Regions from separate parts of the Bradyrhizobium sp. DN3 genome, predicted to be linked through region 3. Evidence: predicted binding sites of a transcription regulator. Region 3 holds the regulator's gene; each other region holds the start of a gene.

Region 1 (7,158 bases), on a different contig from region 3:
GGGCGCAGCCGCGTTGGCTGCAGCCGGCTGGACAGCTTCGGCAGGGGCCGCCGATCTCAATTACGGGCAGCGCGCGCCCTATACAGTCAATCAGCCGCTCAATGCGTATAGCTGGGCCGGTCCTTATCTAGGTGGCAACATCGGCTACGAATGGGGCTCGGTCGACAACAATCCCTCAAAGCCCTCCGGTTTCGTCGGCGGCGTGCAGGCCGGCTATAATTTCCAGAACGGCCCTTGGGTGTTCGGCGTCGAGGGCGACATTCAGGCCGCCGGTGCCGATGATACCTTCGCGCCGTGGAAGTTCTCCAATCCGTGGTTCGGCACCCTGCGCGGCCGCGCCGGCTATGCCTTCAGCAACGTGCTGTTCTACGGCACCGCGGGCCTCGCCTTCGGCGAGCTGCGCGCGCAGACCTTCGGCTGGACGGAGTCGCACACCACCGCCGGCTGGACCATCGGTGCCGGCGCGGAAGTCGGCCTTGCGCCGAACTGGAGTGCCAAGCTCGAGTATCTCTACATCGACCTGTCGACGAGTCAGTTCGCAATTACGGGCGTGTCAAACGGCTATAGCGCCAGCGTTGTCCGCGCAGGCGTGAACTATCACTTCTGATAGCTGAAGAAGAAAATACCGGACCAACCTCCCGGCCGCTCGCGGCCGGGATTTTTTTTAAGCCAGGCTCGCTAGGAGAGGATGACCAAATTGACCGCCTTCGGTCCCTTCCCCTTCTTGTCCGGTTCGACTTCGAACGTAATACGCTGTCCTTCGGCAAGGTCCTTCAGTCCCGCCCGCTCCACCGCGGTGATGTGAACGAAGACGTCGCGGCCGCCGTCGTCGGGCTTGATGAAGCCGTAGCCGCGCTCACCGTTGAAGAACTTGACCGTTCCCGTCATGGCCATCGGGAAACTCCCCCTCATTGCTCCTCCGCCGCGACGCAGACTCACGTCACGACATGACCGGACCTTACGAAGCCCGGGAGCTGGCCATCCTTGGGCGGACCTCATCGGTCCGGCCGGATCTTTCTTAGGCCTTCACTCCGCCGCAACCATTCGCGGAAGCGGAACGTAAAGCCAGTCACGGCAACAGCATAATACGGTTCTTCGCAGATTGACTACCGCTCCTGCATATTTTTCCCAAGAATGCCGGAGTGTTACGGCCTCGGCAGCTCCAATCGGAATCTGGCAGCGCCGCCCTGGCCGAGCGGCATTTCGAGCTCCGGCAGGATCGTCTTGAGCTCGCCGTGCAGCGTGTAGGGCGGGTTGACGATCAGAAGACCGGCGGAGGTGAGGGCGGCACCATCGAGCTGCGGCGCCACACTGAATTCGAGGCGCAGGCATTTTCCGGGCGGCTTTGCTGCGGCTGCGAGCCGAGCCACCATTTGAGCCAGTGTGTCCGTGGCGCGCCGGTTCTTGGCCGGATACCAGATTACGTAGATACCGGTCGGCCATTTCGCGAAAGCCGTCGCGAAGGCCTCGCCGAGCCGCTCGAATTCGTCCTTGGCCTCGAACGGCGGGTCGATCAGCACGAGGCCGCGGCGCTCCTTCGGTGGCACGAAGGCCGGCAGTGCCATCCAGCCGTCGAGATCGACCACGCGCGCCTGTTCGTCGCGGCGCAGCACGTCGATCAGCGCCTTGCATGCCTTCGGCTCGAGCTCGCAGGCGACGAGGCGGTCCTGCGGCCTGAGCAGGCCGCGCGCGATCAGCGGCGAGCCCGGATAGGCCTTGAGCTCTCCCTTCGGATTGAAGGCGCGGACGATGTCGAGATAGGGCTTGGTCAGCGCCGCGGTCTCGTTCGACAGGCGCGCCTGCATCAGCCGTGCAATGCCGGTCAGCCACTCGCCGCCGCGGCGTGCCTCGTCGCTGCCGAGGTCGTAGAGACCGGCGCCGGCATGGGTGTCGATGACGCGGAACGCCGCCGGCTTGTCCTGCAAATAAGTGAGGATGCGCGCCAGCACGATGTGCTTGATGACATCGGCGAAGTTACCGGCGTGGAAGGCGTGGCGGTAGTTCATGGGATCGGACTATGTTGTCTCGCGCGATCCCAACCCCTTGTCATTGTGAGCGCAGCGAAGCAATCCAGAATCTAACTCCGGAGGCAGTCTGGATTGCTTCGTCGCCAGCGCAAAATTGCTTCACAATTTTGTCGCGGGCTCCTCGCAATGACCGGAACTATCCACCCCTGATCGGCGGCATCGTCACCTGGTCGCGGCGGCAGGCGCGGCGTTCGATCTCGTCGCAGGCGCGGAATTGCAGGTCCTTGCTGAGGCAGATGCGGACCTCGGAGAGCCGGGTCCGGTTGCAGGTGACCGAGATGGCGGCATCGCTGAGGCCGGGGTTGGCCTTGATGAACGCGTCCTCGATCTCCGCCGGCGCCACGGTCTTGGCCTGCGACAGATCGAGATATTCGGCCGGGATCTTGATCGCGGCGCGCGCCTTGCGGATCGTCTCGAAATAGCTGCGGCCCTCGAGCCCGGAGCAGGTGCCGTGCTTGTCCCATTCGTTGAAGATCAGGCCCGGCGCCGGCATCAGGTCGAGCATCGAGGAGACGATGCTGCGGTTCAGCCGCGGTGCCGGCCGCTGGCAATATTCGGGGAAGCCGCTTTCATATTGCGGCCACAGCCCATGCACCACGAAGGCATAGGGGCGTCCGCTGCACTGCATCTGTGAGCGGCCGCCGCGCTCGGCCGCTTCCTCGCAGAAGGAGGGCGACCATGACAGCGACAGCACGTAGAAATCGAACTCGCCTGGCGCGTTCTGCCGCTTGTCCTGGGCCTTTGCGTCACCGGCGAACGAGGCCAGCCCCGCGGCAAGGATCAGGGAAAGGGTCAGCGAGATCACCAGGCGGGAGAACGAATGCAATCTGGAATGAAACATGGCGACGCCCCTCAACTAGACTGTGCAAGGAAGCCTAGCAGGCGATAAGAACATTTCAAGAACAAAATTCAGGCGACCGCCATTCAGCCGCCAGTTCGACCCGAATCAGGGCTTTGCGGCGCGGCAGGCCGGATTATAGGCCCAGTTGCGGTCGACACCGACGACGCACCATTCGACGCCATTGCCGTAGCCGGCGAAGCCGCCATCCTCGATGATCGAGAAATGCACCTTGCGCACCTTGCCGTCATTGAGCAGGGCATCACCGGTGCAATAGCGGCGCGGGATGTTGTCGGACTGCCAGGGGCGGAACGCGATTTCGCGAACGGCGGAGAAGCCGGTGATTTTCAGCGAGGAATTCCAGAACGAGCTTTCTTTTTCCCAGAACTGGTTGGCGATCGTCGGCAGCGCCTTGTCGCAATCGGCGACGGCGCCGTCGTAGCGCGGTCCGCTGAGCCAGAAATTCAGCTCCAGCGGATTGGCGGCCCTGGCCTCACCGAGCGACAGCGCCCCGAACATGAGGCCGAGCACGGCGGCAAAGCGGAGCGATTTCAGGGAGGGGGCGCGCATGGTCAATCCGGACAGCTAAAGTCTTGCGAAGGTCGGACGGTGCCGCGAAGGCCGGGAGAGGTCAAGTGCAGCGCGGCAACACTTCGCCAGGAGTTGACCATATCGTCGCAGCCGGCAGGTCTTCCGTTCTTTTCACTTCCAGTCCGGCACCGTAAACTGGGGCCAGCCAATTGGAGTGACGGGAATGCGAATCATTGCGGCCGCGGGCCTTCTTGCCTTGGGTATGATGGCGAGCCAGTCGGCGCGCGCCGATATCCTTCCAGTGCCGCCGTTCAAGGGCAACGACACCGGCGGCATCATCGCCTATTCGATGGCGACCCAGGCCGATGCGCGACAGGTCGCGGTCGATCATTGCGCGCGCTACGGCAAGGTCGTCAAATTCCTCGCGGTGCAGGCCTATGAGGGCGGCTACATCTCGTTCTCCTGCCGCTGGGTGCCCTATGGCGCCGCCGAGCGGCCGATCCGCACGCTCTACTGAGGCGTTGTCGTAACGCCCAAAGCTCTCAAGCCGGGAGTCTTCCACATGACGCGCAAACTCGCTTTGCTCGGCTCGGTCGCTTGTCTCGTGCTGTCGGCAGGCGCAGCCGGCGCCGACGATCTGCCGATGCGCAAGGCCGGGCTATGGGAAATGAAGCTGGTCACGACTGGCTCGCCCGTGCCCGAGATGACGATGCAGCACTGCACCGACGAGACCGTCGATAAGGAGATGAGCAACAACGTCTCCCCGATGGCAAAGCAGATCTGCGCCAAGCAGGAGATTAAGAAAACGGCGACCGGCTATGTCAGCGATTCCGAATGCAGCGTCGCCGGCGTCAGCACGTCCTCGCATGCCGAGATCACAGGCGATTTCAATTCAGCCTACACCGTGAAGACCACCTCGCACGCGCAAGGCGGCGTCGCCGGCGCGGCCGGTCGCGATAGCACCATGACGCTGCAAGCCAAATGGCTCGGAGCCTGCAAGCCGGACCAGAAGCCCGGCGATATCGTGATGCCCGGCGGCTTCAAGATGAACGTGCGCGATGTCGATAAGCTGAAGGCGCTGCTGCCGAAGTAGGCGAGATCGTAGCCCGGATTACGCTTGCAGCGAAATCCGGGACCAACTCGTCGCTGTGGGTATAGGGTTGCGCTCTATCCTGCTGGCTTCTAGCCCTTCGGCAAAGTCATACTTCGGCGTCGAGGCTCGCAACGAATCGTTTGAAGTCTTGCAAGCCAGCATCCTTCGTGCCTTCGAGCAGCTCAACGCTTTCCCTCGCTCTCGCTGACAGCTCATCCGTTCGGCCAAGAAGCTTGGCCAGCCCCACGATGTGCTTTGCGCGAGAAAGGTGGATTGGGCTGTGCAGGGCCGCGCTACTCAGTAGTTCATAGGCGCCTTCCAGGGTCGACGCCCTGTCGAGATACGGAATGCCAATTTCCTTGAGTGCTGCAACAAGACGATCTGCCACTGGCTCAACGTCCGCGGACGATGTCACATTCCAGCGCATCTGATCCTGTCCCGAGATGTTTCCGAGTTCTGCGCCCAAAGAGTATGTTTGAAGCTTTTCCGACTTGCTGAGCATTGCGTTGTTCGCATTGATCATAATTTCAAGTTTATCAAACCTGACCGCAACATCGGCAACGATATCAAAGTCATCGCGGTGATCAATGAACGCCAAGTGTAGGCTCGATCTTCCTTGGGAGAATGGGCACCAATATGCCTGTTGCTTCGGCTTATATTTGTATCCAAGCTCGCCAACGCGGACACCGACCGCGTCCAGCAATGCGCGTCTCAACTCTTTCATCAACACACCTGCTCGGGAGAAGACATGCTTACCGGAAGACGTAGGATAGGCAGAACGAAGCAAAACTCATCCTGCGAATCCCCCGCTACACCGGAATCCGCACGCTCGCCCGCAATCCACCCATCGGGCTGTCGCCGAGCGTGATGTCGCCGCCATGGGAGCGGGCGATGTCGCGGGCGATCGCAAGACCAAGACCGGTACCGCCTTCGTCCTGATTGCGGGCGTTGTCCAGCCGCAGGAACGGCTTGAACACCTCTTCGCGCAAATGCGCGGGAATGCCGGGGCCGTCGTCGTCGACAGTGACGGTGAGATAACGGTGATCGCGCTGGCCGGTGATGGCAATGGCCTTGCCGTAGCGCGCGGCGTTGGTGACGAGGTTGGCGAGGCAGCGCTTGAACGAGGCCGGCTTCACCGTCACCACCGGCAGGCCGTGGAACGCCACGGTCGCGGTATGGCCGTGCCGTTCGGCGTCGCTGCGCAATTCTTCCAGGGCCTGGGCCATGTCGGTTGGCTGCGACTGCTCGCCGGAATCGCCGCGGGCAAAGGCCAGGTAATCCTCCAGCATCATCGACATCTCGTCGACGTCCTTGCGCATGCCCTCGAGCTCGGGACTGTCGCCGATCAGCGCCAGCTCGAGCTTGAAGCGGGTCAGGATGGTGCGCAGGTCGTGGCTGACGCCGGCGAGCATCGCGGTGCGCTGCTCCATCGTGCGCTCGATGCGCGATTTCATCTCGAGGAAGGCGACGGAGGCGCGCCGCACCTCGCGCGCGCCGCGCGGTCTGAAGTTCGGCGCCTCGCGGCCCTTGCCAAAGCTTTCGGCGGCATCGGCGAGCCGCAGGATCGGCTTGATCTGGTTGCGCAGGAACAGCACGGCGACGATCAGCAGGATCGAGGACGTACCGACCATCCAGAACAGGAATATCTCCGAGTTCGATGCATAGGCGGCGCTGCGCTGTGCGAACACGCGCATCACGGCATCGTCGAGCTGGATGCGGATCTCGACGAGGTTGGAGCGGCCGACGGTGTCGATCCAGAACGAACGCCCGATCTGGCGGCCGAGCTGCACCGACAGCGTCTGGTCGAGCAGCGAGAAGAACGGCTTCGGTCCCGGCGGCGGCATGTCGCCGGCGGGCAGGAAATCGACGACGAGGCCCAGCCGCTGCTGGGCGATGCGGCGGATCTGGTCGCGATCTTTGTCCTGCGGATAGCCCTTGTAGACGTCGATCAGCGCGGCGATGTCCTGCACCACTGCGGCCGACAGGCGGCGCGTCACCGTGTTCCAGTGCCGCTCCATGAACACGAAGGCGACGACCGATTGCAGGATCACCATCGGCACGATCATGATCAGCAGCGCGCGAGCGTAGAGGCCGGTCGGCATCCAGCCCTTGAACGCGTTGCCCATCCAGCCATTGGCGGCGGAGACGCGGCCGGCGGCGCTCTTCAGAAGCGTCAGGCCGGTATCGATCGTGCTCATCGGTCGCGCTTCACTGCGATTTAAGGCGAGGCCACCAGCCGGTAGCCGATGCCGCGTACCGCCTGGAGGAACAGTGGATTGGCGGGATCGGTCTCGATCTTGCGCCTGAGGCGGTTGATCTGCACGTCGACGGCGCGCTCGTTGACGCTGCCATTGCCGGTGAGCGCGCTGCGCGGCACGGTCTCGCCCGGCGTCTCCGAGAGGATGCGCAGCATCTCGCGCTCGCGGTCGGTGAGGTGAATGACCTCATCGCCCTGGCGCAGCTCGCCGCGATCGAGATGGTAGACATAGGGGCCGAAGGCGATCTTCTCCACCGCCGCGGCCTGCTGCGGCGGCGCGGTGCGCTTGAGGATGTTGTTGATGCGCAGCGCGAGCTCGCGCGGCTCGAACGGTTTTGCGACATAGTCATCGGCGCCGATTTGCAGGCCCTCGATGCGCGCTTCTGCCTCGTGCCGCGCCGTCAGCATCACG
Region 2 (7,158 bases), on a different contig from region 3:
CCCGTGAGTCGTTGGCCGAGTCGCAGCGCGAAGGGTGGGAATCAACCGCGTCCTGGCGAACCACCGGCAAGGTTGTCGGGGAGGCAGTGTCGTCCTCACAAACGAAAGAGCCCCGGCGGTCAAACCGGGGCTCTTGATGGGACGCGGCAGCGTGAGGCTGGCGGGTCAGACGTCCAGCAGTTCCTCGCTGGCAAACTCGGCCTTGTCCGAGATGAACGCGAAGCGCGCCTCGGCCTTGGTGCCCATCAGGCGTTCCACCGAATCCGCCGTGGTGTCGCGATCGTCGGCAAGCAGCACCACCTTGAGCAGCGTCCGCTTGCCCGGATCCATGGTGGTTTCCTTGAGCTGCGCCGGCATCATCTCGCCGAGGCCTTTGAAGCGGTTCACCTCGACCTTGGCGTTGGCGTTGAACGCGCTCTTGATCAGCTCTTCCTTGTGCTTGTCGTCGCGGGCATAGACCGATTTGGTGCCGTGGGTCAGCTTGTAGAGCGGCGGCACCGCGAGGAAGAGGTGCCCTTCGTCGATCAGCCGCGGCATCTGCCGGTAGAAGAAAGTGATCAGCAGCGAAGCGATATGCGCGCCGTCGACGTCGGCGTCGGTCATGATGATGATGCGCTGGTAGCGCAAATCCTCTTCGCGATAATGCAAGAGCTGGCCGCAGCCGATCGCCTGCACGAGATCGGAGAGCTGGGCATTCGCCGTCAGCTTGTCCTTGCCGGCGGAGGCGACGTTGAGGATCTTGCCGCGCAATGGCAGCACGGCCTGGGTCTTGCGATCGCGCGCCTGCTTGGCGCTACCGCCGGCCGAGTCGCCCTCGACGATGAAGAGCTCGGAGCCTTCGGTGCCGGCATCGGTGCAGTCGGCGAGCTTGCCAGGCAGACGCAGCTTCTTGCCTGCAGTCTTGCGCGCAGTCTCCTTTTCCTGACGCCGGCGCAACCGCTCCTCGGCGCGGTCGATCACGAAGTCGAGCAGCCTGTTGGCCATGTTCGGATTGCCGGACAGCCAATGGTCGAATGGATCCTTCATCGCCTGTTCGACGATGCGCTGCGCTTCTGCCGTGGCGAGGCGGTCCTTGGTCTGGCCCTGGAATTCCGGCTCGCGCACGAACACCGAGAGCATCACGGCGGCGCCGACCATCACGTCTTCGGAGGTGACGGACGCGGCGCGCTTGCCCTGACCGACGCGCTCGGCGTGATCCTTCAGGCCGCGCAGCAGCGCGCTGCGCAAACCCGATTCATGCGTGCCGCCATCGGGCGTCGGCACGGTGTTGGTGTAGGAGGAGAGAAAACCGTCGGCATCGGCGGTCCACGCCACCGCCCACTCGCAGGCGCCATGGGCACCGTTGCGGCCGGATTTTCCGGAGAAGATGTCGGGATGCACCAGCGTGTCGGCGTGGATCGCCGCGGCGAGATAATCCTTGAGACCACCGGGGAAGTGGAACGTCGCCTCCGCCGGCACGTCCTCGACGCCCTTGAGTAGCTCGGGCGCGCAGTTCCAGCGGATTTCGACGCCGCCGAACAGATACGCCTTCGAGCGTGTCATCTTGAACAGGCGCTGCGGCTTGAACGAGGCCTTGGCGCCGAAAATGTCGGTATCGGGCTTGAAGCGCACGCGCGTGCCGCGGCGGTTGTTGATCTTGCCGAGATCCTCGAGCTTGCCCTTGGGATGCCCGCGCTCGAACGTCATGCGGTAGAGCTTCTGGCTGCGCGCGACCTCGACCTCGAGGCGCGAGGAGAGGGCGTTCACCACGGAGATGCCGACGCCGTGCAGACCGCCCGAGGTCTCGTAGACCTTGGAGTCGAACTTGCCGCCCGAATGCAGCGTGCACATAATGACTTCGAGAGCCGACTTCTTCGGGAATTTCGGATGCGGATCGATCGGGATGCCGCGTCCGTTGTCGGTCACGGTGAGGAACCCGTCCGCGCTCAGATCGACCTCGATGAAGGTCGCGTGCCCAGCCAGCGCCTCGTCCATGGAGTTGTCGATGACTTCGGCGAAGAGGTGATGCAGCGCCTTCTCATCGGTGCCGCCGATATACATGCCGGGTCGGCGCCGCACCGGTTCCAGGCCTTCAAGCACCTCGATGTCGGCCGCCGTGTAGTCGGCTTCCCCGCCGCTGCCGCGCGAGGCCGTCTTGGCGGCGGACGCACGCGACTTTGGCCCGTCGGCGCCGAACAGATCGTCTTTCGCTTTGGTTTTCAACTGCTTGGACATATTTCTTGATACGTTTTGAGGGCCGCAGGAGCGGCGAATCGGTTAGGCCGACTATGCCACTTCTGACTCGGAAAGGTTACAGCTGGGCCTGTCGGGCCGTGTGGTTGGTTGCCAATCTCGGCGATTTTACGCCGCAGACCCGCCAAGTCCCGGCAATTTGACGTCCGGACCCATCCCTAACCGGGCTTTGTGACTTGATGTCACACAAGCCCTTGGCTTACCAGTCCTTTTCATCGAGCAGCACCTTGAGACAGGGCGGAAGGCTAATCTGGAATGGAGCAGTTTGCGCACGCCCTTGCCGACTTCGTGCGCGCTCACCAGGCTTGGGCGGCGCCGATCGTGTTCCTGCTCGCCTTCGGGGAGTCGCTTGCCTTCATCTCGCTGCTGGTTCCGGCCTGGGGCGCGCTGGTGGGGATTGGTGCGCTGATCGGGGTGAGCGGCATCAGCTTCTTTCCGGTCTGGATCGCCGGCGGCCTTGGCGCGGCACTGGGTGACTGGGTCTCCTACTGGTTCGGCTACCGTTACAAGGAGAGCGTCGCCCAGATGTGGCCACTCTCGCGCTATCCGGAACTCCTGCCCAAGGGCGAGGTCTTCGTGCGGAGCTGGGGCGTGCCCAGCATCTTCATCGGCCGCTTTTTCGGCCCCTTGCGCGCCTCGGTGCCGCTCGCAGCCGGCATCTTCGAGATGCCTTATTGGAGCTTCCAGATCGCCAATTTCGTCTCGGCACTGGTCTGGTCCGCGGCACTGCTGCTGTTCGGCGACGTGATCGCGAAGCTGATGGAATGGATCTGGCGTCTCCTCTGAGACCGTGAACCTTGACGGGAACCGGATCTGGCCTTATAGCCGCGCGCCATGATCAACGCCGCGACCATCCTGTTCGCCCGTCGCCGCCGCCGCTCTTTAGCGGTTTGGGCGGTCGATCGCGTTTGAGATCATCGTCTTTGCCGCTGGATCCGGTCCGCGGCATTTTCTCTCCTGTCAGCGCGATCTGATCCGGCGGCTCCCCAAAGGAGGCCCAGCAGGAGACCACGATGTACACGCCACCCTTTTTCAAGCAGGACCGCGCCGCGAGCCTGAAATTCGCCGAGGAGCGCGGCTTCGGCACCATGTGCGCCTTCGACGGCCACAAGCCGGTCGCGTCCCCCTTGCCGTTCTATCTGACCTACGCCGCTGACGGCACGCCGCAGGCCGCCCTTCATGTCGCCCGTCACAATCCGCTGCTAAAGCTTGCGGGCGGTGATACGTCCTGGTTGCTCGCGGTCAATGGCCCCGATGCCTATGTATCGCCGGATTGGTACGTCTCGCCCGATCAGGTGCCGACCTGGCTCTACCAGTCGGTGCATCTGAGCGGGCCGGTGCGGCTGCTAGCGGACGACGAACTGGCGGTGCAGATCGACACGCTCAGCGACAAGTTCGAGACTCGGCTGCTGCCGAAAAAGCCGTGGACATCAGGCAAGATGACGGCGGGCCGGCTCGAGACAATGAAGAAGGCGATCGTGGGTCTGGTGATGACGGTTGAGGAGGTCGAAGGCAGCTTCAAGCTGAACCAGCACAAATCGGACGCCGACTATACGGCGATCGCCAATGCGCTTGGCGCCGGCGATGCCGATGCGAAGCAGATCGCACATTTGATGCGGCAGGCCCGGCCGCAAGCTTTTGCAAACGATACGAACATGCTCGAAGGGAGCGCGCCATGAGCCTCGCTGACACCACCAAAGCCCCGACCACCAGCGCGGCGAAGAAGCCCGCAACCGTCTTCGTCGACGGCGGCTCCGGCACCACCGGGCTCGGCATCAATGAGCGGCTGAAGCTCCAGGGCGACGTCGCGGTGAAGACCATCGCCGACGACAAGCGCAAGGACCCCGCGGCCAAGAAGGCGCTGATGGAGGAGGTGGATCTCGTCATCCTCTGCCTGCCCGACGATGCCGCCAGGGAGACGGTCGCTCTCGTCGACAGCATGGGCACTTCTGCACCGAAGGTGCTGGACGCCTCGACGGCCTACCGGGTCGCGCCGGATTGGGCCTATGGCTTTCCCGAGCTGACGCCGGATCAGGCCGGCAAGATCAAGGCCGCGAAAAAGGTCTCCAATCCCGGCTGCTATCCGACCGGCGCGATCGCGCTATTGCGGCCGATCGTCGATGCCGGCCTGCTGCCGCAGGATTATCCCGTCACCGTCAATGCGGTGAGCGGCTATTCCGGCGGCGGCAAGTCGATGATCGCGAGCTTCGAAGACGGCAGCGCGCCGTCCTTCGAGCTCTACGGTCTCGGCTTCGAGCACAAGCATCTGCCTGAGATGCAGCTCTACTCGAACCTGACGCGGCGGCCGATCTTCATTCCCTCGGTTGGCAATTACCGTCAGGGCATGCTGGTCTCGATACCGCTCCAGCTCGACACGCTGCCGGGCAAGCCCAGCGGATCCGATCTCCAGGCCGCGCTCGCCAAGCGCTACACCGGCTCGAAATACGTCAAGGTGATGCCGCTCCAGAACGAGGCGACCAAGGGCGGCCGGCTCGAGCCGGAGGCGCTCAACGAAACCAACATGCTCGAGCTCTACGTCTTCGCCAGCGACAAATATCACCAGGCCGTGCTGGTCGCCCGGCTCGACAATCTCGGCAAGGGCGCCTCGGGCGCAGCCGTGCAGAACATGCGGCTGATGCTGGGATTGCCGGAGGAGTAGGGCACGCTTGTGCCCCGGACGCGGCGCAACGCCACTTGGCGGTGCGCCGCAGAGCCGGGGCCCATTTCTTACTTGGGTTGTGGCTTTCTGGATCCCGGCTCAGCGGCGCATCACTATCGTGCTGCGCCTTGTCCGGGACACGAGTCTACAACGCCCTAAAGATCGCCAGCGCCAGCACGGCCTGGGCGAGGAAGCCGACGGTGAAGGCGAGCGTGCGGAACACCGGGATCCCGATCGCGTAGACGATCAGATGCGCGACGCGGGACCAGAAATAGACGGCGCAGGCGAGCACGGTCCATTTGGTGGAATAGTCGATCGCATTCAGGATCAGCACCAGTGGCGCGAAGATCACGAGATTCTCGACCGCGTTGTCGTGCGCGAACATCAGCCGGGTGGCCCATTCGGCCTGCGGCTTGTCGCTGCGCGAGGGATTGGCCATGGCCCCGGAAAGACCGCGGACCTGGCAACGGTTGATGATGTAGGGGATCCAGAGGATGCCGGTCAGGATCACCGTCAGTGTTAGCCAGAACAATTCGCGCGTCATAGTCCGGTCCCCTCTGTCGTCACGGTGGTGAGAGCGAGTCTATACGAAAGCGCGCAAGATTGCGCCATGCGCGAGGAAGCTTTGGTTTTGTTTGCGCATGGTCCTTTTTCGGAAAACCGCTTCGCACTTTTCCGGATCATGCGCTATGCGCGGACCGTGACATAGCTGCCGGGCGCGTCTTCGATCGGCGGCAGGGCGTCGCTGCCGACCGCGCGCGCCGGGACTTCCTCCGGATCGAGTGCGCCCAGCCATTGCCGCCAGTCCGGCCACCACGAGCCCTGATGCTCGACGGCGCCCTTCATCCATTGCGCGACGTTGACGTCCTTGATGTTGTCGTTGGTCCAGTACTGATACTTGTTCGAGGCCGGCGGATTGACCACGCCGGCGATGTGGCCCGAGCCCGACAGCACATATTTCACCGGGCCGCCGAAGAACTGCGAGCCGTACAGCACCGATTCCGCCGGCGCGATGTGGTCCTCGCGGGTGGCGAGGTTGTAGACCGGTACCTTGACCTTGGAGAGATCGAGCAGGGTGTTGTCGAGCACCATCGTGCCGGTCGACAGCCGGTTCTCCAGATAGCAGTTGCGCAAATAATAGGAATGGTTCGACGCGGTCATGCGCGTCGCATCGGAATTCCAGTGCAACAGGTCGAACGCGCTCGGCTGCTGGCCCTTCAAATAGTTGCTGACGACATAGGACCAGATCAAATCGTTGGAGCGCAGCATGTTGAAGGCCATCGCCATCTTCGAGCCTTCGAGCACGCCGGCCGTCTTCATGTCATGCTCGAGGGCTGCGATCTGCTCCTCGTCGACGAACACGAGGAGATCGCCGGCATGGGTGAAGTCGACCTGGGCCGCGAAGAACGTCGCCGATGCAACGCGCTGGCGGCGTTTCTCGGCGAGCCAGGCCAGCGTGGTCGCGAGCATCGTGCCGCCGACGCAATAGCCGGCGGTATGCACCTTCATCTCGCCGGTGACCCTCTCGATCACGTCCATCGCCGTGAGCGGGCCTTCCTTCATGTAGTCTTCCCAGCCCTTGTTGCCGAGCCGCTTGTCGGGATTGACCCATGAGATCACGAACACGGTGATGCCCTGATCGACGCACCACTTGATGTAGGATTTCTCCGGCTTGAGATCGAGAATGTAGAACTTGTTGATCCAGGGCGGCACGATCAGGAGCGGGGTGCGCAGCACTTTCTCCGTGGTCGGCGAATATTGGATCAGCTGCATCATCTCGTTCTGGTAGATCACCTTGCCCGGCGTCGTCGCCATGTTGACGCCGACGACGAGATTGTCCGGATTGGATTGGCGGATCTTCAGCATGCCCTTGCCGGCCGCGATGTCCTCGGCGAGCATCTTGAGGCCGCGCGCGAGGTTGTCGCCGCTGCTGGCCACCGTCTCGCGCAACACCTCCGGATTGGTCAGCACGAAGTTCGATGGCGACAGCGCGTTGGTGACCTGCTGGACGTAGAACTCGGCCTTACGGCGTGTGTGCGGATCGAGCCCTTCGGCGTCGCGCACCAGTTCCTGCGCCCATTTGGTCGTGAGCAGATAGAGCTGCATCACGAAATCGAAGAACTGGTTCGACTTCCATTCCGGATCGGCAAAGCGCTTGTCGCGCGGCGAGGGCGCGATCGCGGGCGGGGCGTCCTGGCCAGCCATGCGGCGGACCGCCGAGCCCCAGAGGTCGAGATAATCCTTGGCGAGCTTGGTCTGGAGATCGG
Region 3 (7,158 bases):
GACACGCTGGAGGCCACCACCGCCGGCATCCGCCGCGCCCGCGAGAGCGGCGCCGACATCCTGGTCACGACCGGCGGTGCATCGGTCGGCGACCACGATCTGGTCCAGCAGGCGCTGAGGGACGAAGGTGTCTCGATGGCGTTCTGGAAGATTGCGATGCGCCCGGGCAAGCCAATGATGCATGGGCGGCTCGGTGCGATGCGCGTGATCGGCCTGCCGGGTAATCCCGTGTCGTCCTATGTGTGCGCCTTCCTGTTCATGGTGCCGCTGATTCGCGCCTTGTCGGGCCGATCCGTGATTCATCACCGCCATGAGCGCGCAGTGCTCGGCCGCGATGTGGGCGCAAACGATATGCGCGCGGATTATCTTCGCGCACGTCTGGAACAGCGCGACGACGGCACGCTGGTGGCCATTCCCGTCAATCACCAGGATTCCTCGCTGCTTGCGAATCTCGCTGCGGCACAGGCACTTCTCGTGCGCGCACCGTTCGCGCCGAAGGCCGGAGCCGGCTCGCCTTGCGAGGTGTTGCGCCTGCCCGTCTGAGCGCACCACCACACGTGTTCCGCGAACTTTGCCGTGTTCACGCAAAATTAAGCAGTTGCGGAACACATATCGAACATATAGTGTCCGTTCATGATTTGTTTCGAGGATGTAGCGGTTCGCCGCTCCAATTCAGCGTCTCGGAATCGAACGACATCAACCGGGGGACTTTGGTCGAGATGTTAACGCGCAAACAATACGAGCTTCTGCGGTTCATCAGCGAGCGTCTGAAGGAAAGCGGCGTGCCGCCCTCCTTCGACGAGATGAAGGATGCGCTCGACCTGCGCTCGAAATCGGGCATCCATCGCCTGATCACCGCGCTCGAGGAGCGCGGCTTCATCCGCCGCCTGCCCAACCGCGCTCGCGCCATCGAGGTGATCAAGCTGCCTGAGCTCCAGGCCGCCGCCGGCAACCGCCGCGGCTTCACGCCAAGCGTCATCGAGGGCAATCTCGGCAAGGTGCGCGCGAGCTCCAGTCCGCCCGCCGACGAGGGCGAGCGTCCCGTTGCGGTGCCCGTGATGGGTCGCATCGCAGCCGGTACGCCGATCGAAGCGTTGCAGACCCGCAGTCACACCATCAGCGTGCCGCCCGACATGCTCGGCTCGGGCGAACACTATGCGCTCGAAGTGCGCGGCGATTCGATGGTCGAGGCCGGCATCCTCGACGGCGACATGGCGCTGATCCAGCGCAACGAGAGCGCCGATACAGGCGACATCGTGGTGGCGCTGATCGACGACGAGGAAGCGACGCTCAAGCGCTTCCGCCGCCGCGGCGCCTCGATCGCGCTCGAACCCGCCAACGCGGCCTACGAGGTGCGCATCCTGCCGCCGAACCGGGTGAAGATTCAGGGCAAGCTGATCGGACTGTACCGCAAGTACTGAGACGACCCAGCGGTCGTTCGATACCAATGATTTCGATTGGAGCGGACGGATTGTCCGCTCCAGCTGGATAGTCTTTCTGATCTTGGGCAGATTATCTGGCCCCTCTCCCAGCGCTATGTCCTCGACATGCTGCCCGAAGCACTCATCGCTTTGCGGCTCAAGAGATCGAGGAGACAACGATGCGCAGGATCGTTTTGAGCGCGTTCGCCAGTATGCTGATCGCTGCATCGGCAGCGCAAGCATTCGCAGCACAATCGCAGCACCATCCCCGCAAGTCGGCGCACGCAACAACGACCGAGCAATTCCGTAGCGCCCGAAATGCCGTCGCGCGACAGCCACAGCCGAGTTGGCCATATCCCGGATGGTCGGCGCCCGCAGGCCGCTGACGCTCGCATCCGCTAAATGCACTAAAGCGAACTTTGTTCCTATCGGATTCGGGAAAGATAATGTGATCGCATCCTGCTGACGCCAGCCGCAGATTCGCCCACAACCAAGCAGAACGTTACGTGCTTCCACTCTGATAGAGGCTTGCGCCTCCGAAAGAGGCGCGGGTTGCTATCTTCGAATAGGAGCACCCGATGTGTGACTACAGTCTGCATGCCGTTGCATCGCGCCCCGCCGAAGTCGGCGAGACGATCGTGTCGACAACGTTCCGCGGCACCTCGACGCGCGGTTTTGCTTCCGCGGCCGACCCGACCGTGGCCGTCTGCCTGCTGCCGGGAACGGAGCTCGCCTTCGCCGACAACGTCCGTTACGACAATCGTTGGATCTGGACGCGCACGATCAACTCCCGCGTCGGCAAGTTCGGCAAGATCGATCCGCACGTTCCCGATCGCCATCATGACGCGATCGAATTCCCCGACGGCAAATACGTGCTGGTGACGCAGCTCGTCGAAGGCCAGCGCGCAACCGTGCTGCAACTGCCGGTGACGCAGCCGGTCGGCGAGCGCGAGCACAAGCCGCAGATCGATGCCGACAGCCGGCCGACGATCACGCGTCTGCCGATCGGCTGAGCCGTCCCTGGCCACCAGGTCGGGCCAGGATTGAAAATGCCATCGCCGGCCGAGGCCGGCGAGATGGTATGATTTATGTTCTGCGGAAGTCCGGTTGGACCCGGACCAACTCCTCGCATTTGTTCTTAATCGTCTGGCCTTAATCGTCGGCCTGCAAGTCGGTCTCCGCCGGAGTCGCGTCCCGGTTGCGGGCCGTAGCCGCCTTCGGCGCGAGGCTCCCGTCGAAATCACCCTCGCCGGCGCCGGCCGGGAGCCAAAGGCGGCTTGAGCCTCTCGCTCTCACAGCTTGAACTGCAAAACCGTCACCACGCTGCGTCAACGCCAGCGCGCCTTGGCTGGTGAGACGCTGCCGATCGACCACCATCGCCGCACAATCCGGCGGCGCGGGCCGCCGCGTCACCACCAGCGCGGCGCGGCTGCAATCATCAGCCAGCGCGTCGCTGCGCAAAGAAAGCGCAACCAGCCTCCCGTCGGCGAGCGGCGTCACGCAGCCCGCCTCGTCACACGACACGCCATCGGCCAGCGAGCTACTCCCGGCGTCGCGCGGATCGGCGTCGGCAGCTAACCACTCCCTAAGCAGAAAGCCGTCCTTGCTCGCCCGGATCACATGCAAGTGCCCGTCCCTGCCCCGCACCGCGACGCTCGCGCCGTCTCCGGCAATCAGGATGTCGGGCTGCCGCACCGACAGCCCCCAGGCAATGGAAGCCAACAACATCAGCGCACCAGACCAGCGCAAGGGTGTGCGCAACAGGCCCATCACGATGATCCCGAGGCTTGCCGCGATCAGCGGCGCGATGCCGAAGGCGGGGATGCGGCCGACTGCGCCCGGGAGTGCCGCCACCCAGCGCGATACCGCGACCATCCAGTCGATCCCGATCCCCATTAGCCACCAGAACACGCCGTCGAGCCCGAAGGGAGCCGCGAGCAATCCCAGCAGGCCCGCCGGCATCACCAGCGCCGAAACCACCGGCATCGCGCCAAGATTGGCGAGCACGCCGTACGGCGTGACGCGGTGGAAGTGGAAGGCGGCGTAGGGCGTGGTCGCAAGCCCCGCGATCAGCGAGGCCAGGAACAGCATCGCGATCTCGCGGCCGCCCCACAGGGCGATGCGCGCGGTCGCCGAATGATCGGGCGAAGCAAACAGGTTCGGCATGCCGATCTGCACCAGCGCCACCAGCCCGAGCGTTGCCGCAAACGACATCTGGAAGCTCGGATGCACCAGCGCTTCCGGTGCGACCGCGAGCACGATCAGCGCGGCCACGGCCAGCGTGCGGAAGGTGATGGCGCGGCGATCGACCATGACCGCGATCAGCACCACCGCCGTCATGAAAAACGATCTTTGCGTTGCGACCTCCGCGCCTGACAGCAGCAAATAGAACGCGGCCGCCACCAGCGCTGCAGCTGCCGACCATTTCTTGATGGCAAAGCCCGCCGCCAGCCCCGGGACCAGTGCCAGCAGCGCACGCACTGCGAAGAACACGACACCGGCGACAACCGCCATGTGATAGCCGGAGATCGACAGCACATGGCCGAGCCCCGAGATGAACATGGCGTCGTTGACGGGCGTGGTGATCGCATCGCGCCGTCCGGTGAGCAGCGCGGTCGCGATCGCACGGTTGTCGCCCTCGAGCGTCGCACGGATGCGCGCGTCGATCGCATCGCGCAGGCCCTGCATGAAGGCCGCGTAGCGCAGCCGCAGGCCACCGCCATCCGGCGGCACTGAAGCCGTAATCGCGCCCATCACGAAACCGGAGGCGCCGATGCCCTGGAAGAACATGTCGCGGGAGAAATCGTAGCTGCCCGGGCGCACGGGAGAGATCGGCGGCATCAAGCGCGCCTTCAGCTGCACGAAGCTGCCGACCTCCGGCGCCGTCCCCTTGCGCACCGACAGGCGCACGCGCTCCAGCCTGACGTCGCTGCGCTGCGCCTCCATCGCGGTAACGCGCAGCACGAAGCGATCGGTGCGCTCGCGGATGTCGCGGGTCTCGACGAAGCCCGACAGCGACACCGAATAGAGCGGCTTGGCCAGCACGGTATGGGCGATGCGCGCCGTCTTCCACGTCGCCATGGCAAAACCCGCCGCCACCGCCGCGATCATGATCGCGGGCGCGAACAGCCGGCTCCGCCGCAGCAGGACAGCGCCGAGCATGAGCGCGGCCGCCGTCGCGGCAACGACCCACAGCACGGGCTCGTGATCGGCAGCGAAATAGAGCGCGATGCCGGTGCCGAAGGCGACGGGCACCCAGGGCAACAGCCGCCCGGCGCCGGCCTCAGCGCGCGCCCATTCGCGCAGCGTCTCGACGATCGCGGGCCACGCACCAAAGCCCGCCGGCACAACGCCGCCAGCCGGTGTGACGCGGCCAACGGGCCACGTTCCTGCGACTCCCTGGGAGCGCACCGGCCGGCCCGGCTCCGCCATTTCCCTGCACCTTACGCTACGCGACGGCTGCGGAGGCTACCGGAACGTGCGGCTGTGCGAATAGCGGTACGGATCAGGAACAGGCTGCGAAGCGCCCTACATTTCCCCTTCCATCGTCACGGCGACCGCCGCCTTGGCATCTCTTCTGGATTGCTCGCAACGCCTGAGACGTCTTTGACCAGAAGTCGCGAAGTATTCGAGCCCTTGCGATCTCGTTGGCAAACGCCCCGCGACAGATCGATTGAGCCGAAAGTCTCATAAGTTGCCGGCCCGAGGTGGGATTACACTACGGTTCCCCGCCTCCCCGACAGGACGGGCAAGGCAGTGGTGGCTCGCGGTTCTAAGGCCGCCGGAGCTCTTCTCAGGTGGCGCGAAAGTGCGCCTGAAGTCAGACGTTGCCGACGCAACTCTTTGAATTGGCGCCTGCGACGCCGCGCATCACGCTCTCCCCGCGAGAAGATCGATCGCTGAAACAAGCGAGGAGACGTCTTGAAACCATAGGAGTCGCACATGCAGGTACCGAGTGATTTTCGCCGCGTGATCATCGCTGCATCGGTGGGAAACATCATCGAATGGTATGATTTCTACATCTTTGGCAGCTTGGCTGCAGTTCTATCGGTCAAGTTCTTTGAGCAATCCCACCCGGTTGCCGCCCTCCTCAGCACGATCGCGCTCTTCACGGCAGGATTTCTCATCCGTCCGCTGGGCGCCTTCCTGTTCGGATGGATGGGTGACCGGGTTGGCCGCAAATACACCTTTCTCATTACGCTCAGCGGAATGGGACTCGGTACGGGGGCGATCGGGTTGATCCCGACCTATCAGTCGATTGGTCTGACGGCCGCGTTCGTCCTCTTCGGCCTGCGCATGATCCAGGGCCTGTGCCTGGGCGGCGAATATGGTGGCGCCATCACCTACGTCGCCGAACATGTGCCGGACGATCGACGCGGCTATTATACCGGCTGGCTGCAGACCTCGCCTACTCTCGGAATCGTGGTGTCGCTGGCCGTCATCATCCTCACGCGGACATATGCCGGCAACCAGGCCTTCGACGAATGGGCTTGGCGCGTTCCGTTCCTGCTGTCCTTCCTGCTGGTGGCGATTGCGATCTACATCCGGCTCCAGCTCCAGGAAACGCCGATCTTCCAGGAGATCAGGTCCCGCGGCCAGATGACGAGGAATCCTTGGAAGGAGGCTTTCCTCAGCTCCAACATCAAATACATCGGGATCGCAATTGTGGTCCTGATCGGACAGGGCGTGGTCTGGTACAGCGGTCAGTTCTGGGCGCTGTACTTCCTGCAGCAGGTCTCCAAGGTGGACCCGCTAACCTCCGCCTACATCGTGGGCGCCGCACTGCTCATTGCCACGCCGAGCCTGATCCTCTTTGGCTGGCTGTCGGATCTGATCGGCCGCAAGCCGGTGATCCTCGGCGGCATGCTGCTCGCCGCGATCACGTACTATCCGCTGTATCTGTGGCTGGGGACTGTCACGCAGCCCGGAAACGTCAACTATCCGGTCGCGACCTTCATCATCTTCATCCTGGTTTGCTATGTCGGGATGGTATACGGGCCGGTCGGCGCGTTTCTGGCGGAATTCTTTCCCGCCAGGATCAGGTATACGTCAGTCTCGGTGCCGTATCACATCGGCAATGGCTGGGGTGGCGGATTGGTGCCGTTCATCACGTCGGCGGCATTCGCCGCGACCGGCAGCATCGGCTATGCGCTGATTTATCCGATCGTGGTCCCCGCGGTGTGCTTCGTGCTTGCCGTCTTCCTGATGCCGGAAACGCGCAAGATCAGCATCTGGGAGCCGATCGAGCCGAGAGCTGCATTGTGATGGGTTGATGATCCCGGTGCAGGACCGCGGGGCCCTGCACCAGAGTTCGTCTCGAGGCGCAGTGACGATCGTTCCCATCGGCACCGCGCCCGAGCGAGCCGATCTCGAACTCCCGGCCGCCAGCAAATGGCGGTCGGCAAGCGCCCGACTAGCACCGCTTCTCAGCCGGCCAGGCGATGCCAACGATCGTGCCACCAGGTGCTGAAGTCGCGATCGGTCATCAGCTCCCAGACAGCGAGTAGGATCACCAGTATGCCGGACAGCACGCTGCTCACCGTTGCCGATACCGGCTCATAGCCAATGGTCCAAGGTGCCAGTAGCAGAGCCAGGCCCACCAGCATTTCTCCCCATTCTTCCAGATAGGACGGGATGAAAAGTGCCTCGATGGCAAACAGCATGACGCCGAGCCCGAGTGCGATGGAGACCCAGACAGGCGCCCCGGACAAGCCCAGGATAAAGGACGAAAGAACCA
Region 4 (7,158 bases), on a different contig from region 3:
CTTGTTCAGGGTCGCGCGCAACTTGTCGTCGATCTTGCCGCCGAAATATTTGTCGACACCCGCCCAGGTCAGGTCCTCCAGATGCCCTTGCGCGGTCTTGCCCGGTGGCACCGGCTCGTCCGGATATTGGTATTTGAGCTGATCGAGCGAGAAGTCGATTGCGTCTGCAAAGCGCATGGTCTCCGTGATCGCCTCGGGGAAATCGCGGAACAGCCGCGACATCTCCCTGGGCGCCTTCAAGAACCGCTCGGCATTGGCTTCCAGCTTCCGTCCGACCGACTCGATCGTGGTCTTTTCCCGGATGCAGGTCAGCACGTCCTGCAAGGGACGGCGCGCCGGATGATGATAGAGCACCTCGTTGGTCGCGAGCAGCGGCACTCGTGCTTCTGCCGCGAGATCATCGAGCCGCGCCAGCCGGCGCCGGTCGTCGCCACGATAGATCAGGCTCGCCGCCAGCCACACGCCCTCGGCGCGGCTGTCCCTAAGTTTCGCAAGAACATCCAGCGCCTGCGCGGGTTCGAAACGATGCGGCAGCGTCAGGACCAGGAGCTGACCTTCCGAAAACTCAAGGAGATCGGCGAAGGTGAGACGGCATTCCCCCTTCTCGATCCGCGTGATGTCGTCGCCGCGCTTACCTTTGGTGAGAAGCTGGCACAGCCGGCCATAGGCCGCGCGGTCGCGCGGATAGACCAGAATATCCGGCGTGCCGTCGACGAAGACGATGCGCGCGCCGATCAGGAGTTTCGGCTTGTGCAGCACCTCGGCATTGTCGAGCTCCTTGTAGGCGCGCACCACGCCGGCCAGCGTGTTGTGATCGGCGATGCCGATCGCGGGGATGCCGAGGATGCTGGCCTGATGCACATAGGCGCGCGGATCCGAGCCGCCGCGCAGGAAGGAAAAATTGGTGGTGATGCCAATCTCGGCATAGGCAGGCGTGTTCATGCGAAGAGACCGTGCACATACCAGCTGGGAGGAACGGGCTTGCCGTCGTGATCGAAGCACTCCCCCTCATAAAGACCGTCGCGAAAGATCCAGAAGCGCAGGCCTTCGGCATCCTCGATACGGAAATAATCCCGCGTGAGCTGCTTGCCGTCCTGCCGCCACCATTCCATGGCGATGCGCTCGGGTCCCTCCACCCGCACCACCGCATGTAGCGCACGGCGCCAGGTGAACTGATGTGGCGGACCGTCTGGCACGGTCGCGAACGGCACCTTGATCGGCTCCGGCTTGTCGAACAGCCGCAAGGGGCGCAGCGGCGGCTCGCTCTCGGCACGTGCCGGCCATTCGGCCTGCATGGCAGCGGCGAGATGATGCTGCGCCGGCGCGGCCAGCACCGCGCATTCAGGGATATGGGTATCCTGCGGCAGGTGCACGACGACCCGCTTGCCGCCGATGCGCGCGGCAATGCGGTCGATCAGCGCGGCGAGCTCGTCATTGTCGTGGACATGAGCGTCGAGATCGCGCTGCTCCTGCACCACGATCTCGGTGCGGCTCGCCGACAGCCGCACCATGTCGAAGCCGAAGCCGGGATCGAGCGGATCGGCGAGTGCGTCGAGGCGCTCGCGAAACAGGCGGTCAATGACCGCGCTTCGCGTCACCGGACGTCCGGTCTCGACCGTGATCGCGCGCACCACGCCGTCGGTGCGGAAGAAGGCAGCCTCCAGGCGCCGCGCGCCCTTGCCTTGCTTCTCCATGGACGCGATCAACGTGTCGGCGAGCCGCGACAGCGTCATCGCGATCATGGTGTCGGTCGCGATCGGCTCGGCAAAGCGCTTTTCCACGATGTAGTCGGGCAGCGGCTTGCGCGGGTTGATCGGCGCATCGCCCTGCCCCAGTGCATGTGCCAGCAGCGTGGAGAACCGTGCGCCGAACCGCGCCGTGATCTCGCTCGGCGTGCGCGCGGCGACATCGCCGATGGTCTTCAGCCCCGCGCGGCGCAGGCCGTTGGTGATGATCTCGCCTGCGCCGAGCGCGGATATCGGCAACCGGCTGATCGCCTCCGCCTCCTCGCCATCGGCCACGATGGTGCCCGTGGCCTGCCGCGTCAGCGTGCGCGCGCAGACCGAGGTGCCGGCGATCGCCGCGCTGACGGCAAACCCCTGCCGGGCCAATGCGCGGACCAACGTCCGCAACAACGCGGCTTCACCGCCAAACAGATGCGCGCAGCCGGTGATGTCGAGGAACAGCCCGTGCGGCGGATCGAGCGCCACCAGCGGCGTGAAGCGGTCGCACCAGTCCGCGACATCGCTGAGCGTCTTCGCATCGGCCACGACATCGGCGTCGAACACACGTAAGTCCGGGCACATCGCCCGCGCATTCGCCAGCGGCTGACCGATATACAGGCCGAGGCGCTCGGCTGCCTCGTCCAGCGCATGGATCACCAGCGCATTGTTGTCCTTGATGACGACGATGCTTGGATCATTGCTCTTATGCAGTCCGACGTTGCCAAAGAACCGCTGAATCCGGTCGATTGGCAGGCGCGGCAGCCACAGGCTGAGGACACGTCGACGGCTCACTGAACTGGCACTCATCACATTTCCATTCCATGATCCACCGGCCACATGGGCCATGACGATTGCGCAAGAGCTCGGCATCGAAGCGCGGCGCCCCCCAGGCACTCCACACCGGGCCCGGCGGTGAATGCGCCGCGCGCAGCATCCATCGTGTTTCCGCGGTCGAGGGCATCGGTTGCGCGGCCATGCGCAGCAAGAGCCCGGTGACGCCGGAAGATTGCGCGGCCAGCGTCAGCTTGCGGCTCGCCACGAGATCGAACTGCCTGATCTCGCCCCAGAGCTCGAGCACCACGGCCCCCAGCGCATCGCAAGCGAGCGCGTCGGCCGAGGTGCGCAGTGCGCTCTCGACATCGGCGGCGCGCACCATCACCACGCGGCGCGGGTCGAGGCCGAGTTCGGCAAGCCCGCTCATCGACAGCGCGCCGGTTTCGAGCTCCGAAAAATCCTGCCGCACCCACAATAGCGGTTTGCGTGCCGTCACGCGGCCCGCAAGCCCCATGACGAAGCCCGTCGCGGCTGTCCCCTGCCGGCCCTCACAAAACACCTCGTGGATCGCCGCGCGCGCGAGCCCGCCCTTCAGCGCGCTGTCAGCCTCGCTGTGGCCGAGCGCGACGCGATCGCGATGATGCACGACCTCCGCTGTCTCGATGCGCTCGATTTGGCTGCGCAAGGTCGCAAGCGCGCTGATGCGTGCGCCGCTCATGCTCGCCGCTCCTTCAGAGATTGATGCCGTGGTCCTCAAAAGAAGAACCAACGGCTGGCTCATTTGTTCATGATATGTTCTAATATAAAGCTAACAGCGCCCCGCGAGTCAATCGAATTGGCGCTCAGTCGGATTCATGAGCAGAATCAAGAGGATTCAAGTGCCATGTACCTCATCACTCTCGACAGCCAGACCGATTTCGAGAGCTGGCGCAAAACCGCCCGCGCGCTCGCACTGCATCAGATCGCGCCGGCCGACGTGACCTGGAGCGTGCAGGGCCGCGCGAAAGAGGCGGCGCCGGCCGGTCTATGCGAAGCGCCAGGCATTCCGCCGATCGAAACCGACGGCACCTTCAGCGTGCCGGCCAATTTCATCGAACTCGCCCGCATCGCGGCCCTGCACCGCGACGGTGAACGCTTTGCACTGCTCTATCGCCTGCTGTGGCGGTTGCGGACCGACCACGATCTGCTCGAGACCAGAGCCGATCCGGACGTCGCGCAGGCGACAGCGATGGCCGTCAGCGTGCATCGCGACATGCAGCGGATGCGCGATGTCATTCGCTTCCGCGAAATCGGACGCGAGCACAACGCACATTACGCGGCCTGGTTCGTGCCGGAGCATCACATCGTCGAATTCACCGCCCCCTTCTTCGCGCGCCGCTACGCCGACATGCCCTGGTCGATCCTCACGCCCGACATTTGCGCCCATTGGGACGGCCACGCGATCTCATTCACCCCGGGCATCAGCCAGACGGAGATGCCCGCCCCCAACCGGTTGGAGGAAACCTGGCGCCGCCACTTTCCAGACCACCCGATCACGCCGGAAGCGCCGAAGAAGAGTCACAGGAACCTGTCGAAAGCCTCGATACTTGAACCGCTGCTCGCCGATGCCGAACGCTGGACCGGCGGGTGGATCACCCCGCGGCCGGAGGCTCCGATGAAACGCAAGCTAGCTGCCGATGATCTCGACGCGCTCCGTAAGGAGGCCGCGCATTGCCGCGCCTGCCATCTCTACAAGGACGCAACCCAGACCGTGTTCGGCGAAGGCCCGAAGTCCGCCAACATCATGCTGGTCGGCGAGCAGCCGGGCGACAAGGAAGACCTTGCCGGCCATCCCTTCGTCGGCCCGGCCGGCCAGATGCTCGACCGCGCGCTGGAGGAGGCCGGCGTCGATCGCAAGAAGGTCTATGTCACCAACGCGGTCAAACACTTCAAATTCGTGCCACGCGGAAAGGTCCGCCTGCACCAGAAGCCGAATACGCCGGAGATCCGGGCGTGCCGGCAATGGTATGAGCGGGAAGTTTCGGCAATCCAGCCCGATCTCATCGTGGCGATGGGCGCCACCGCCGCGCAAAGCGTGTTCGGCAAGATCACCCCAATCGGCAAAAACCGAGGCCGGCTGATCGAACTACCCGACGGGCGCAAGGCTTTGGTGACGGTGCATCCGTCTTATCTGCTGCGGCTGCCCGATCCGGAAACCAAGGTGCTGGAATATCAGCGCTTTGTCGACGATTTGAAGATCGCGGCCGGCTTGCAGAAGAAGGCTGCACGGGCTGCCTAATACTGGCAGCAAAAGCGGCCTTCACGCCTTAGTTGTCATCCGGCCTTCAAATCCATCGCGGACAATACCCTTACTTGAAAGTTAAGGGGCGTCCAGACATGACCGATGTTGCATTCGACCGCGCGGTAACAGATCCCGCGCCCGTCCAGCCGGCCTCGCGGCCAAATCTCGACAAGGGCTTCAATCCGCTGACGTTGATCCTGTTCTTCGGCATCCTCGCCGCCGGCCTGCTGTTCGTCGCCTACAGCATCTATGTCGACATCAACGCGACCGGCACGCGGGTGACGACCTACCTGCCCTACATCCTCCTGTTCGTCGCGCTCCTGATCGCGCTCGGCTTCGAATTCGTCAACGGCTTCCACGATACCGCCAATGCGGTGGCGACCGTGATCTACACCCATTCGCTGCCGGCCGAAGTCGCGGTGATGTGGTCGGGCTTCTTCAACTTCCTCGGCGTGCTCTTGTCCTCCGGCGCGGTCGCGTTCGGCATCGTCTCGCTGCTGCCGGTCGAGCTGATCCTCCAGGTCGGCTCCAGCGCCGGCTTCGCCATGGTGTTCGCGCTCCTGATCGCCGCGATCCTGTGGAATCTCGGCACCTGGTTCTTCGGCCTGCCGGCCTCCTCCTCGCACACGCTGATCGGCTCGATCATCGGCGTCGGCGTCGCCAACGCCGTCATGCGCGGCCGCGACGGCACCTCGGGCGTGGATTGGAGCAAGGCGACCGAGATCGGCTACGCGCTGCTGTTGTCGCCGCTGTTCGGATTCATCTGCGCCGCCGTGCTGTTGCTGCTGCTCAAGTTCGTCGTGCGCAACCCGGCGCTTTATGCCGCGCCCGAAGGCAACAAGGCGCCGCCGCTGTGGATCCGCGGCCTGCTGATCGCAACCTGCACCGGCGTCAGCTTCGCCCACGGCTCGAACGACGGCCAAAAGGGCATGGGCCTGATCATGCTGATCCTGATCGGCACCGTGCCGACGGCTTACGCCCTCAACCGCGCGCTGCCGGAATCCCAGGTCGCCCAGTTCCAGAAGACCTCCGAGGCCGCCTCCAAGGTGATCTCGGCCAAAGGCGCCGGCCACAGCATTATCGGCGATCCTCGTCCGGCGGTGACGCAGTACATCGCCCTGCACGAGCTCAACGACGGTACCTATCCCTCGCTCGCCGTGCTGGTGAAGGACGTTGGCGATCAGGTTGCCCGATACGGCACGCTGAGCAAGGTACCCGCCGAAGCCGTCGGCAACACCCGCAATGACATGTACCTGACCTCGGAAGCGATCCGCTTCCTGATGAAGGACAAGGCGAACGATCTCAACAAGGATGAGATCGCGGTGCTCAACACCTACAAGGGCTCGCTCGATGCCGCCACGAAGTTCATCCCGAACTGGGTGAAGATCGCGGTCGCCATCGCGCTCGGCCTCGGCACCATGATCGGCTGGAAGCGCATCGTCATCACCGTGGGCGAGAAGATCGGCAAGAGCCATCTCACCTACGCGCAGGGCGCCTCGGCCGAGCTCGTGGCTGCCGCCACGATCGGTGCCGCCGACGTGTTCGGCCTGCCGGTCTCGACCACCCACGTGCTGTCGTCCGGCGTCGCCGGTACCATGGCGGCGAACGGTTCGGGCCTGCAATGGTCGACGATCCGCAACCTGCTGATGGCCTGGGTGCTGACCCTGCCCTGCGCGATCATGCTGTCGGCCACGCTCTACGTGATCTTCTCGCGGATGTTCTGAGTACCTGTCCGCTCCCTCTCCCCGTTCTTACGGGGAGAGGGTTGGGGTGAGGGGCTGCTTCCGCGATCACGGTGAGAGACGGACTCGCGGAGAGTCCCCCTCACCCGGAATCCGCGCTAAGCGCGCATTCCGACCTCTCCCCGCATCCGCCTTCGCCGAGGCTTCGGCGGACAAGAGCGGGCGAGGTGAACTACGACGCAGCCAGCGATTCCTCGACCAGCTTGACCCAATAGGACGTGCCGTAGACAATCGCCTCGTCGTTGAAATTATAAGCGGGGTGATGCAGGCCGGCGCTGTCGCCATTGCCACAGAAGATGAAGGCGCCGGGCCGCGCTTCCAGCATGTAGGCGAAATCCTCGCCACCCATCAGCGGCGGCATCTCGTGCACGTTGGCGTCCCCTGCGACCTGCTTGGCGATGCGCCTTGCCACCTCGGTCTCCGCAGCGTGGTTGTTCACCACCGGATAGTTGCGCTTGTAGCGCAGATCGATCTTGGCACCCGTGATCTGCGCCACTCCTGCCACAACCTCGTGCACGCGCTTCTCGACCAGCTTGCGCACCTCCGGCGACAGCGTGCGGATGGTGCCCCTCAGCGTCGCCGTTTGCGGAATGACGTTGCGGGCATTGCCGGCGTGGAATTCGCAGATCGAGATCAC

The links. The regulator LexA, encoded in region 3, represses DNA repair genes until DNA is damaged. The targets are predictions, from matches to a motif close to TGTTCNNNNTGTGTTCNG.
Region 1: AAE027_RS25775 (ribonuclease T2 family protein) is a predicted target of LexA. The motif match lies at 2,915-2,932, and genes of this name have one in related genera.
Region 2: parE (DNA topoisomerase IV subunit B) is a predicted target of LexA. The motif match lies at 2,215-2,232, and genes of this name have one in related genera.
Region 4: AAE027_RS00675 (ImuA family protein) is a predicted target of LexA. The motif match lies at 3,281-3,298, and genes of this name have one in related genera.

Annotation. Positions count from the first base shown of each region.
Region 1 is NZ_JAULLN010000019.1:4,399-11,556, reverse strand. Features, by position in the region: gene AAE027_RS25790 (outer membrane protein) at 1-607, shown strand, start outside; gene AAE027_RS25785 (cold-shock protein) at 679-894, opposite strand; gene AAE027_RS25780 (23S rRNA (adenine(2030)-N(6))-methyltransferase RlmJ) at 1,146-2,006, opposite strand; gene AAE027_RS25775 (ribonuclease T2 family protein) at 2,164-2,868, opposite strand; gene AAE027_RS25770 (hypothetical protein) at 2,974-3,435, opposite strand; gene AAE027_RS25765 (hypothetical protein) at 3,620-3,913, shown strand; gene AAE027_RS25760 (DUF3617 domain-containing protein) at 3,959-4,489, shown strand; gene AAE027_RS25755 (hypothetical protein) at 4,596-5,213, opposite strand; gene AAE027_RS25750 (ATP-binding protein) at 5,299-6,687, opposite strand; gene AAE027_RS25745 (response regulator) at 6,708-7,158, opposite strand, start outside.
Region 2 is NZ_JAULLN010000003.1:375,312-382,469, reverse strand. Features, by position in the region: gene parE (DNA topoisomerase IV subunit B) at 166-2,214, opposite strand; gene AAE027_RS07160 (DedA family protein) at 2,488-3,018, shown strand; gene AAE027_RS07155 (FMN-binding negative transcriptional regulator) at 3,246-3,911, shown strand; gene argC (N-acetyl-gamma-glutamyl-phosphate reductase) at 3,908-4,891, shown strand; gene AAE027_RS07145 (MAPEG family protein) at 5,037-5,435, opposite strand; gene AAE027_RS07140 (PHA/PHB synthase family protein) at 5,579-7,158, opposite strand, start outside.
Region 3 is NZ_JAULLN010000030.1:52,506-59,663, forward strand. Features, by position in the region: gene AAE027_RS32875 (molybdopterin molybdotransferase MoeA) at 1-543, shown strand, start outside; gene lexA (transcriptional repressor LexA) at 720-1,421, shown strand; gene AAE027_RS32885 (hypothetical protein) at 2,000-2,434, shown strand; gene AAE027_RS32890 (ComEC/Rec2 family competence protein) at 2,574-4,853, opposite strand; gene AAE027_RS32895 (MFS transporter) at 5,364-6,686, shown strand; gene AAE027_RS32900 (SPW repeat domain-containing protein) at 6,848-7,158, opposite strand, start outside.
Region 4 is NZ_JAULLN010000001.1:145,554-152,711, forward strand. Features, by position in the region: gene AAE027_RS00665 (error-prone DNA polymerase) at 1-942, opposite strand, end outside; gene AAE027_RS00670 (Y-family DNA polymerase) at 939-2,531, opposite strand; gene AAE027_RS00675 (ImuA family protein) at 2,428-3,216, opposite strand; gene AAE027_RS00680 (UdgX family uracil-DNA binding protein) at 3,382-4,776, shown strand; gene AAE027_RS00685 (inorganic phosphate transporter) at 4,875-6,503, shown strand; gene AAE027_RS00690 (M20 aminoacylase family protein) at 6,694-7,158, opposite strand, start outside.